2 regions of the Paraburkholderia sp. SUR17 genome follow, and region 2 is predicted to be linked to the other one. Evidence: riboswitches for the same ligand, from Rfam matches in the RefSeq annotation. Region 2 holds a riboswitch; the other holds the start of a gene.

Region 1 (5,662 bases), on a different replicon from region 2:
TCCGGCGAAAGCGAAAACTGCACGTTGCCCACCTGCATGCCGGACGCGAGTTGGCCGGCGAGACGCGAGGCTGCCGCGAAGTCACGCGACTCCAGCACGATCTCCGTGCGACCGCGCCAGGCCGAGATGTGGCCGTCGCGGTCCGTGGACGGATAGATCGAGAACTGACCCGAGCGCGCGGTTACGCCGGATGTGCCCTTGGCCTGCTGAAGCGCGCGGTCTGCGTGCTGGTTCAGCGTGGTCGTGAGCGAGGCGGGGTCGCTCGCTTCCTGCTCGTAGAACATCGTGATTTCGACGACGTCCTGCGGTACTTCGGCACTCGCCTGCGCAGAAAGCGAGAGCACGCCCGCAGGCTGATAACGCGCGTCGCTTTGCGCCCAGGCGGCCGAAGGGACGAGCGAGAGGCCAAGCGGCGCGGCCGTGGCGAGTGTGATCGCCAAGGCAAGCGCAGTCTTTCTGGTCATTTTTTGACTCCTTCTGAACGGGTTCTTCGCACCTTCGAATGCGTGCGCGGCGCAAGCGCGCAACGGTGCGGCAAGGTCGGCGGCAGATACACATCCGCCGCGCCCCACGCGTGGCATGGCGCTTGCGTGGCCGTTAGGCTTGCATCATGTGCGCGTGGTTCCCCGTCTCGACGATTGCGGCGAACAGTCGTGAACCTGAGCGGCACGACGCTTCGCTGCACGGCCCGCGGGTTCGCGTTATATGAGGTGCTTCGTGATGAAGCGCCACTCGGCTTCGGTGACGGGCGTGATGGAGAGCCGGTTGCCTTTCGCGAGCACGCGCATGTCGGCAAGCTCTGGGTGCTCGCGCAGTGCGGCGAGGGGAATCAGCGGCACCTTCTTCTTGAACACCACGTCGACGAGCAGCCAGCGCGGTTCTTCCTGGCTCGACTTCGGGTCGAAGTAGGGGCTCTTCGCGTCGAACTGGGTTGGGTCCGGGTAGGCCGTGGACGACACCTCGGCGAGCCCCGCGATGCCGGGCTCCGGGCAGCTCGAGTGATAGAACAGCACGCCGTCGCCGATGCGCATCGTGTCGCGCATGAAGTTGCGTGCCTGATAGTTGCGAACGCCGGTCCAGGGCAGCGTGTGCCTGGGTGCTTTGGCGAGGTCGTCGATGCTTGCTTCGTCCGGTTCGGACTTCATCAGCCAGTAGCGCATGAGTCGAAGTGAACGTCGAAAGTGAGCGTTGGGGAGGGCGGCTGCACAGCAAAGGAACGGCAAGACAGCAGCCCGCAAAGTAAAACGGCACCGGACTCTCGTCCGGTGCCGTTCGAATAGGTCCCCGCCTTAGCCGCTAGGCCGGCATCCTGAACCTGAGGTTCAGAATTGGTCGCAGTTAGCAGCACTTCGGGTACATCAGACAGAGTGACGCGCACGCCCGTGCTACAAATTTCCGCAACCGTGCACATGGCATTGGTTCAAGGAATATATGACCTTGGCGAACCAGGCAGGGAAGCTGACTAAACCTGTTGAAACCGTTCCTGCTGAAACCGTTTTTTCGCGCCACTGCTGCGCGGCCGGTTTGTTGAAGAGCGCAGTATATATGGATTAAACGCGCCGTGTTCAATCCCGCCGTTCAATCTTTACTGCACGCCGTACTGCTGAATCACAGTACCCAGCTGCTCGTTCATCTGGCGCATTGTACGCCGGATTTCTTCGGCCGGGAAAGCCTCGCCGTGCCGTACGCTCGTCTGCAGGCGCAGCAGTTCGGATGCGAGCGAAAGTGCTGCCATGACCGCGATGCGGTCGGTGCCGCGCACGTTGCTGTGTTCGCGCACCTTCGACATTTCCGCATCCACGCGAGCCGCCGCTTCGATCAGCGCGGGCTCCGTTTCGGGCGAGCAGGCGAGACGGTAGTTCTGCCCGAGAATCGAGACTTCGATCAGTTTCGTGCTCATGCGTTTTCTCCGTGGCGCGCTTCGTGAGTGCCCGAAGCCGTTTCGCCGTGCGCGTCATGTCCTTCTTCGCGCTCTTCTTCCTGTTGCGACGAAGCGAGCAGGTCGAGCTGGTTGTCCGGTTCGCCCTGGCCTTTGGCGCGCGGCAGTTTTTCGAGGATGGCGTTGAGCCGGACCTGCGCGTCGTCGATCTTTGCCGACAGCGTGTCGCGTTCCGCCTGCAGTGCGTTGCGTTCCTCGCGCAGCTGTTCGATTTCGGCGCGCGAGCCATCCAGTTGCGCGTGCAATTGCGCGACCTGCTCTTCGAGCGCGTGACGCGCCTCGTGGTGCTGCTGATTGATTTCTATCAGCCGCCCGATGTTCTGGGAGAGTGTTTCGAGTTCGTTGAGCATGTGCTGCGTCCTCTAAAGGAGGGCATTTTAGCGCGGAATGCGGACGCTTCTGTCATCTGTGTCGTTTCGAGACGTAACAGCCGGCTTCCTGCTGCGAAGCCCCCTGCAACGCGCGTCCGCGGAACGACAATTGCGGGCGCGCCCTTGCCGCGAGGCACTTTCGTGCATGGCTGCCCGCTGTTGTGCTCTTTCGTGCTCCCCTATAAACGAGGCAGGCCGCTGCGGATTTGACACTTGCCGCTACCACGTTCTTGACCATCTTTGACAGTTTTCGGGGCGTTTCTTGATGTCTCGCCGCCATGTCCCGGCCGCGTCCAGGGCTTCCTTGACGCTCGCGAGCGGGTCTCCTTACACTTGCCGCACTCTGGTGCCCGCGCCTGCGCCCAACGCAAGCGTGGTTAAACGGGAAACAGGGAGCGCAGTCCGTCCCCGGACGCGTCAACCTGTGCTGCCCCCGCAACGGTAAGCGACCGCACGCGCATGACACCGCGTGCCTATCGATTCGACGTGCGCTGCCGACGGTTCCATCCGTCGAGCGGCGCGCCTGCAAGCCACTGCGCACACGTGCGTGGGAAGGCGAATCGATGCGTCGTCAGCCCGGATACCGGCCAGAGGGCGAGGCGCGCCGCTTCGCCAGCATTGCCGGCAGCGGCTACGGCCCTGGTGGATTGTCTGGCGTGTGTGCGTGCCTCATGACGCGTTGGCTTCGCGGGGAGCGAAGCCGGGCACGCTACCACAGGAAAATCGCTCCATGCTTACCCCTATCGCCCGCGCGACGCTGCTCGCCCTGACGGGCTTGCCGCTGGCCGCCTTTGCGCAGTCCGCTGCGCCCTCGGCCGGGCAGTCGAGTTCGGACATCGGCTCAACCCCTGCCACCCAGTCCACGGACAGCACCACTGACGCGCCACGCGCCGCGCCAGCCGCCGCTGCAAGCGCGGCCACAAAGACACAATCCGCGCAGATCCCCACCGCCGGCGACCGGACCCTCGCTCCCGTCGTCGTCACCGCGGATCGCGCGCCGCAGCGCCTTGCCGACGCGATCCCGCAGAGCACGCTGTTCGACGCCCAGGACATCGCCGACACCACCCAACGCGACCTGCCGGGCCTGCTGCAGTTCGCGCCTGGCGCGCAGATCGTGCGCAACGGCGGCCCCGGCTCCACGGCGACGCTCTTCATGCGCGGCGCGGATGCAAGCGAATCGCTCGTGCTGATCGACGGCGTGCGTGTGGACTCAACGAGCCTCGGCAGCGCGCAGATCGCGCAGATTCCACTCGACCAGATCGATCACGTCGAAGTGGTGAACGGCAACGTGTCGGCGCTCTACGGCTCCGGCGCGATAGGCGGCGTCGTGCAGATCTTCACGAAGAACGGCGGCAGCTACCCGCCGCGCTTCAACTTCGAGACCGAATACGGCAGCTATCACACGCAGCGCCAGCAGGTGGGCGTCTCAGGCGCGCTCGATGCCGAGGGCAAGACGACCTTCAGCGTGTCGCTCGCGCGCGCGAAGGACGACGGCTTTTCGTCGATCAATCCGGCGCTCGTGCCGGCCGTGAATCCGAACGCGAACGGTTACCTGAACGAAAGCGTATCGGCGTCGCTGCGTCATACATTCAACGAGCGCTGGGACGCCGGCGTGCGCTTCTTCCAGTCGAACGGCAACAGCAGCTACGACAACGCATACGGCGTGCCGACCGATCTCAACAACCTCTACACGAAGGTGCAGCAGGCCTCGGTATTCGCGAATGGCAAGGTGACGGACTGGTGGACCACGCACCTCGTTGCCGCAACGGGCAACGACCGCAGCCAGACCGCGCTCAACGGCGTCTATACGGACCATTTCAACTCGGACAACCGGCAGTACACCTGGCAGAACGACTTCATACTCGCGCCGCAGCAGAAGATCCAGGTGGGCTACGAGCATCTGGACCAGACGCTTGACTCGAACCAGTACAGCGCGCCGAACCGCCACGTCGATTCGGGCTTTGCGGGCTATACGGGGCGCTTCGGACGCAGCCAGTTCCAGGCGAACGTGCGGCGCGACCAGTACTCGGATTTCGGCGGCGCGAACAGCTACTACCTCGGTTACGGCTTCGACATCACGGAGCACTGGAAGGCCACGGCGAGCTGGTCCGACGCGTTTCGCGCGCCCACGTTCAACGACCTGTACTACCCGTACTACGGCAATCCGACCATTCGGCCCGAACGCAGCCATTCGGTCGAAGCGGCGCTGCAATATGCCTCCGACGCGTTCGGCCTCATGCGGCTCACTGCATTTCAGACGCGCTACTCGAACCTGATCCAGTCCGCGCAGGTCACGCCCGGCGTCTACATGGCCGAGAACGTGGGGCACGCCAAAGTGCAGGGGCTCGAGGCATCGTGGAGCGGCCATGTCGGCAAAACCGACGTGCGCGCGGCGCTGACGCTGCAAAATCCCGTGGACGAAGACAAGGACACCGATCTCAACCGGCGTGCGCGCCGTTTCGCCTCGTTCACGGCGAATCGCAGCATCGGCAGCTGGCGGGTGGGCGGCGAATGGCTCGTGAGCGGCGCGCGCAACGACAGCGGCTCGAACCTCGGCGGCTATGGCATCGTGAACCTCTCGGCGCGCTATAACATCACCCGGTCGTGGTACGTTGCCGCGCAGATCCAGAATCTCTTCGACAAGGACTATGAGCTCGCCTACACGTACAACACGCCGCGGCGCAGCGCCTACCTCACGCTGGGTTGGCAGCAGCAGTGAAGGGCGGCCATGAACCGTCTCTTCGTGCCCGCCGCGCCCGGCATGACGGCGAAACGCGCGGTCGTGATCTGGGCCGTGCTGGCAGCGCTCGCCGTCGCGGTGTTCGCAGCCTCGCTGCTGATAGGCAGCGTGCCCGTCACCGTGCGTGATGCGTTGGCGGCGTTGCTGCCCACGCGTTCGCACGGCGCCGACATCGCGACGGAGATCGTTCGCACGCTGCGGCTGCCGCGCGCGCTGGCGGGCTTCGCGTGCGGCGCGCTGCTTTCGATGGCGGGCGCGCTGCTCCAGGTGCTGTTGCGCAATCCGCTCGCGGAGCCGTATGTGCTCGGCGTTTCCGGTGGCGCGGCGGTGTTCGCGCTGCTCGCGCTGCTCGCGGGTTCGGCGTGGTGGATGGTCAATGCGAGCGCATTCGCGGGCGCGCTGCTGTCGATCCTGCTCGTGCTCGGCCTCGCGCGTCGCGAACTCTGGCGCGGCGAGCCGCAGGACACCTCGCCGCGGCTGCTGCTCACGGGCGCCGTGATCGCGGCGGGATGGGGCGCGGCCATCACGCTGCTGCTCACGCTGGCATCGGACTCGCATCTGCGCGGCATGCTGTTCTGGCTGACCGGCGAGCTGAATGGCGTCGGCATGCCG
Region 2 (5,662 bases):
CGCAAGCGCGAGCGCCTGCTGGCTCGTGTTGGCCGCGCGCATCGCGGCCTGCAGTTCGTCGCTCGCGCCGTGTTCGGCGGCCCATTGCGCGAGCAGCGGCAAATCGATGCTCGACTGCCGGCTGTGCAGATCGAGGTGCCCGGCGGCGAGCTTGCTCAACTTGCCGAATCCACCGCACAGGCTGAGCCGGGCGACGGGCGCGCGACGCAGATGCTTGAGCACGGCGCCCGCGAAGTCGCCCATTTCGATCAGCGCCATGTCGGGCAGGCCGTAGCGGCGACGCATGGCGTCTTCGCTCGCGTTGCCCGTGCAGGCGGCGATATGCGTGATGCCGTTGGCGCGCGCCACGTCGATGCCTTGATGGATCGACGCGATGTAGGCCGAGCACGAGAACGGCCGCACGATGCCCGTGGTGCCGAGAATCGAGAGCCCGCCCACGATGCCGAGCCGCGGGTTCATGGTCTTGAGCGCGAGAGCCTCGCCGCCTTCCACGCCGATCGCCACCTCGAAGCCGCCCGTGTACGCATACTGCGCCGCGAGTTGCGCGAGGTGGTCGCGCATCATCTGGCGCGGCACGGGATTGATCGCAGGTTCGCCGACGGGCACGACGAGCCCGGCGCGCGTCACGGTGCCCACGCCGGGCGCCGCGTGAAAGCGCACGCCGGGTTCCGTGCTCAATCGCACGCGCGCGAAGACCACCGCGCCGTGCGTGACGTCGGGGTCGTCGCCGGCATCTTTCACGGTGCCGGCTTCGGCACCCTCGGCGCCATCATGACCGTTCACGAAGCGGCAGTACTTGAGCTTCATCGCAACGTGCTGCCCCTTCGGCAAGACGATTTCAGCCACATCACCTGTCTCGCCGCCCAGCAGCAGACGCGCCGCCGCGAGCGACGTTGCCGTCGCACAGCTTCCCGTGGTGTAGCCGCTGCGCAGTGGCCGCGGCGTTTCAGACGTTTCGTCGCGCATCATCGTTGCTCGCCGTTGCGAGCGGTCGCGCCGCCATCATGGGGTAAAGGGGGTAAAGGCTTCGTGACTTCGTAGAGCGTGACCGGCAGCGCCGGCCGCCATGTGTCGAAGCTGCCCAGCGGCAGCGCCTCGTTGAGTGCGATGCGCGTGAGCGTGCCGCCGCAACGGTCGCGCCATGCCACGAGCGCAGCATCGCCCTGCAACGTCACCGCGTTGGCCACGAGCCGGCCGCCTTCGCGCAGGTTCGACCAGCACGCCTCCAGCACGCCGGGCACGGTCACGCCGCCGCCGATGAACACGGCATCGGGTGCCGGCAAGCCAGCCAGCGCATCGGGCGCACGGCCCGCCACCAGCACGAGCCCGGGCACGCCGAGCGCGTCGCGATTGTGCTCGATGAAACGCTGGCGCCCCGCATCGGCTTCGATAGCAAGGGCGCGACATGCGGGATGCGCGCGCATCCATTCGATACCGATCGAGCCGCTGCCCGCGCCCACGTCCCAGAGCAGTTCGCCGGGACGCGGCGCGAGACGCGCGAGTGTGATGGCGCGTACGTCGCGCCTGGTGAGTTGGCCGTCGTTGAGAAAAGCGTCGTCGGGAAGACCGCAGGTGAGCGGCAACGAACGCGCGTGGGTGGCCTCGCACGCGAGGGCTACGACGTTGAGCGCGGCCACGTCCTTTGCTTCGTCGGTCTGCCAGGCGGTTGCGCGCGTGTCGATGCGCCGTTCGCGATCGCCGCCCAGATGCTCGAACACGTGCATGCGCGTGGCACCGAACCCGCGCTCGCACAGCAGCGCCGCGATGGCGGCCGGCGAGCCGCCGTCGCGGCTCAGCACGAAGATGCGCGCGCCGTCGTGAAGATGCGCATTCAGTGCCGCAAGCGGGCGGCCCACCAGCGACACCACCGCCACTTCCTGCAACGCCCACCCGAGCCGCGCCGCCGCGAGCGAGAGCGACGACGGCGCCGGCAGCACGCGCCATTCGTCGGCGGGCAATGCCCGCGCGAGCGTAGCGCCTACGCCGTACAGCATGGGATCGCCGCTCGCGAGCACGCACACCGGCTTGCCGCGACGCGCGAGCACCGGTGCAATGTCAAACGGCGAGGGCCAGGGCTCGCGTTGCGCCCCAATGCGCGCGGGCAGCATGGCGAGGTGCCGCTCGCCACCCACCACCACATCTGCTTCGAGCAACGCGCGCCGCGCGGCTCGGCCGAGCCCGGCAAACCCGTCTTCCCCTACCCCCACCACCGTCAGCCAGGCCGGCATCGCATCGTTTCCTTTGAGCTTGATCAGTGCCGCCTCGCCTTCGCTTGTTCGGGCTTCCATGCGGCCTCGCCACGGGGTCGTGCCCGTCGCAAAAAAGAGGATAATACCGCCTCGCCGGTGCCCTACGGGGCTGAAAAGGGAACACAGCAAAGCTGTGGCTGCCCCCGCAACTGTGAGCAGAAAGTCCGCGCCGCCACGCGCCACTGGACGATCGGGCAAGCCAGCCGATCCACCGGGAAGGCCGGCACGGACGCCGGGTCGCACATGGTGTTCAGCGCGTTTTTTCGTGCGTCGTCCATGAGGCAACCCGGCAAGCTGCGAGCCAGGAGACCTGCCGGCAAGAACGTTCGTGCAAGCCAACACCGGGCGGGGTGCACCGGTGCAGCGTGCTCTCCTCGCCACGCAGGGAGCGCACCTGGCCGCAGCGCGACGCCTGATTCTTCGTTGAGCCTTCTCACCGATTTCACTGAACGAGCGCTGCGCATTGAGCCACGATTTCTCTCTTTCGCTTCGGCCTTCCGCCTGTCCCGCGCTTACGCGCATCGTGAACGCACGCGACGGCGGGTTGTGCCGCATCAAGCTGCCCGGCGGCGAACTGCTCGCCGCGCAGGCCGTCGCGATTGCCGAGGCGGCCAGCGAACACGCGTCCGGCGTGATCGAACTGACGAACCGGTCCAACGTGCAACTACGCGGCGTGCGGGCGGGTCACGAGGCCGCGTTGATCGCGCGACTGCTCGCGGCGGGGCTCGGGCCGCGGCAACTGCCGGGCGCGTCGCCCTTTGCGTCTGACGCGTCATGCAACGCTCCGTCGTTGACCCCGCGCCTCGCTGCCGCCGACGACGTGCGCAACGTGATGGTGAGTCCCACCGCGGGCCGCGATGCCGGCGCGCTCATCGACACGCGTCCGCTCGCCGCGCAACTGCTCGCGCTGCTGGAAGGCGAGCCGCGTTTCGCGGCGCTCTCGCCGAAGTTCGCGTTGCTGCTCGACGGTGGCGAGCAGCTCGCGGCGCTCGATCATCCGCACGACATCTGGCTCTCGGCCATCGCGCCCGAGCAACATGCCGACGAAACGTGGTTCGCGTTCGGCCTCGCGGGCAAGCCTTCGTGCACGCAGCGCTGCGCACTGGCCGCCGTGCAGACGGCCAACGTGCCCGCGCTGGTTCGCGCACTGCTCACGCTCTTTCTCGACCTCGCCGGCCCCGACGACACGCGCATGCGCCACCTCGTCGCCACCCACGGCGAGGCCGCGCTGCTCGAACACCTGGCACGCCGTATCGATTTTCCGTTGCGCCGTGACGCCGCCGTCGACGCGTGGCGCCGCCAGCCGGCCGATGCATCGCTGCGATTCGGCGCGCATCGGCAACGCGATGGCGAACGCTGGTACGTGGGGGCCCAGCCGCCGCTCGGTCGGCTCGATGCGCCCGCGCTGCACGAACTCGCGCGGCTGGTCGAACAGGTCGCCGCAAAGCACGGCCACGCGACGCTGCGCGCCACGCCCTGGCAAGGCCTGCTGCTGCCCGACCTCGAAGCGGCCGCGCTAGCGCAGGTCGAACGTGGGCTGGATGCACTCGGACTGATTCAGGACGCGCGGCATCCGCTCGCAAGGCTCGTCGCGTGCGCCGGCTCACCGGGCTGCGTGAAGGCGCATGCCGACACGAAAGCCGATGCCCTCGTGCTCGCGCCGCACCTACCCGCGGACATGAACGTGGAAGTCCACCTGAGCGGCTGCGTGCGCTCGTGCGCCGCCGCGCACTGCGCGCCCTATACGCTGCTGGCGGTGGAACCGGGACGCTACGACGTCTATCGGCGCATCGAGCAGGCGGCCGCGCAAGCGCCTTCCGATGAAAACGAAGCTCTTGACCTGGCCTTGCGCCCCAAAAAATCGCGCCCCGAAAACCCGCGCTTCGAACACCCGCGCTTCGGCGAACGCCTCGCTGCCCACCTCACCCTCGACCAGGCTGCCCGCATCCTTCACGCGGCACGCCCGGGCGCCGGAGTTTCTTCCCATGCTTGATTACGTCCGCGACGGCCAGGCCATCTACCGCGAGTCTTTCGCGACGATACGCGCCGAGGCCGATCTCTCCCGCATCCCGCCCGACCTCGAAAAGCTCGCGGTGCGCGTGATCCACGCGTGCGGCATGGTCGATATCGTCGAAGCGCTCAGGTTTTCGCCGGGCGCCGCCACGGCGGGGCGCGAGGCACTCAAGCGCGGCGCCCCGATTCTCTGCGACGCCCGCATGGTGGCCGAAGGCGTCACGCGCGCGCGGTTGCCCGCGGCGAACCCGGTGCTCTGCACGCTCGGCGACCCGGCCGTGCCGCAGTTGGCACGCGAGCTTGGCAACACGCGCTCGGCTGCGGCGCTCGAACTCTGGCGCCCTCATCTGGAAGGCAGCGTGGTCGCCATCGGCAATGCGCCCACGGCGCTCTTCCATCTGCTCGACATGCTCGACGCGGGCGCGCCGCGGCCCGCGCTGATTCTCGGCTTTCCGGTGGGGTTCGTGGGCGCCGCCGAATCGAAAGCAATGCTCGCCGCCGACAGCCGCGGCGTGCCCTACGTGATCGTGGCAGGCCGGCGCGGCGGCAGCGCGATGGCCGCGGCTGCCGTGAACGCGCTCGCCTCGGAGGCTGAATGACGACACAGAGGACGACAGAGCGCACGACACAGCGCGGACGACTCTACGGCATCGGCGTCGGCCCCGGCGACCCCGAGCTTCTCACGCTCAAGGCGCTGCGTTTGCTCAAGGCCGCGCCCGTGGTCGCGTATTTCGTCGCGAAGGGCAAGAAGGGCAACGCGTTCAGCATCGTCGAAGCGCACCTCGCCCACGAGCAGATCCAGTTGCCCCTCATCTACCCCGTAACGACCGAAACGCTTGCGCCACCGCTGTCGTACGAAGCCATCATCGCGGACTTCTACGACACGGCCGCCGCCGTGGTGAGCGCGCATCTGGATGCAGGCCGCGACGTGGCCGTGATCTGCGAAGGCGATCCGTTCTTCTACGGCTCGTACATGTACCTGCACGACCGCCTCGCGCCCCACTTCGACGTAGACGTGGTGCCCGGCGTCTGTTCGATGCTGGGCGGCGCGGCGGTGCTGGGCGCGCCGCTCGTCTATCGCAACCAGAGCCTTTCGGTGCTCTCCGGCGTGCTGCCCGAAGACGAACTGCGCCGCAGGCTCAAGGACGCCGATGCGGCCGTCGTCATGAAACTGGGCCGGAACTTCGAGAAGGTGCGGCGCGTGCTGGATGAACTGGGTCTCGCGAGCCGTGCGCTCTACGTGGAGCGCGCCACGATGGCGAACCAGCGCATCGTGCCGCTCGCGGAGGTGGACCCCATGGCGTCGCCGTATTTTTCGCTGCTCGTCGTGCCGGGGGAAAAATGGCAAGGGTAAGCGCACCGCCCGCGATCGTCGTGCTGGGGCCGGGGGCGCTCGACAC

The links. Region 2 has a riboswitch for cobalamin ahead of cobG (precorrin-3B synthase). Riboswitches for the same ligand answer to the same signal wherever they lie in the genome.
Region 1: it holds a riboswitch for cobalamin, as region 2 does, so the genes downstream of both, P2869_RS03895 (TonB-dependent receptor) here and cobG (precorrin-3B synthase) in region 2, are expected to answer to the same signal.

Annotation. Positions count from the first base shown of each region.
Region 1 covers NZ_CP120508.1:858,572-864,233, forward strand. Annotated here, with positions in the region: gene P2869_RS03870 (SIMPL domain-containing protein) at 1-464, opposite strand, end outside; gene P2869_RS03875 (EVE domain-containing protein) at 702-1,160, opposite strand; RNA gene ssrS (6S RNA) at 1,278-1,459, opposite strand; gene P2869_RS03885 (cell division protein ZapA) at 1,586-1,900, opposite strand; gene P2869_RS03890 (ATPase) at 1,897-2,289, opposite strand; cobalamin riboswitch at 2,638-2,917, shown strand; gene P2869_RS03895 (TonB-dependent receptor) at 3,041-5,029, shown strand; gene P2869_RS03900 (iron ABC transporter permease) at 5,039-5,662, shown strand, end outside.
Region 2 covers NZ_CP120509.1:1,087,908-1,093,569, reverse strand. Annotated here, with positions in the region: gene P2869_RS22380 (cobalt-precorrin-5B (C(1))-methyltransferase) at 1-966, opposite strand, end outside; gene cbiE (precorrin-6y C5,15-methyltransferase (decarboxylating) subunit CbiE) at 966-2,228, opposite strand; cobalamin riboswitch at 2,327-2,582, shown strand; gene cobG (precorrin-3B synthase) at 2,713-4,242, shown strand; gene P2869_RS22365 (precorrin-8X methylmutase) at 4,235-4,861, shown strand; gene P2869_RS22360 (precorrin-2 C(20)-methyltransferase) at 4,858-5,616, shown strand; gene cobJ (precorrin-3B C(17)-methyltransferase) at 5,604-5,662, shown strand, end outside.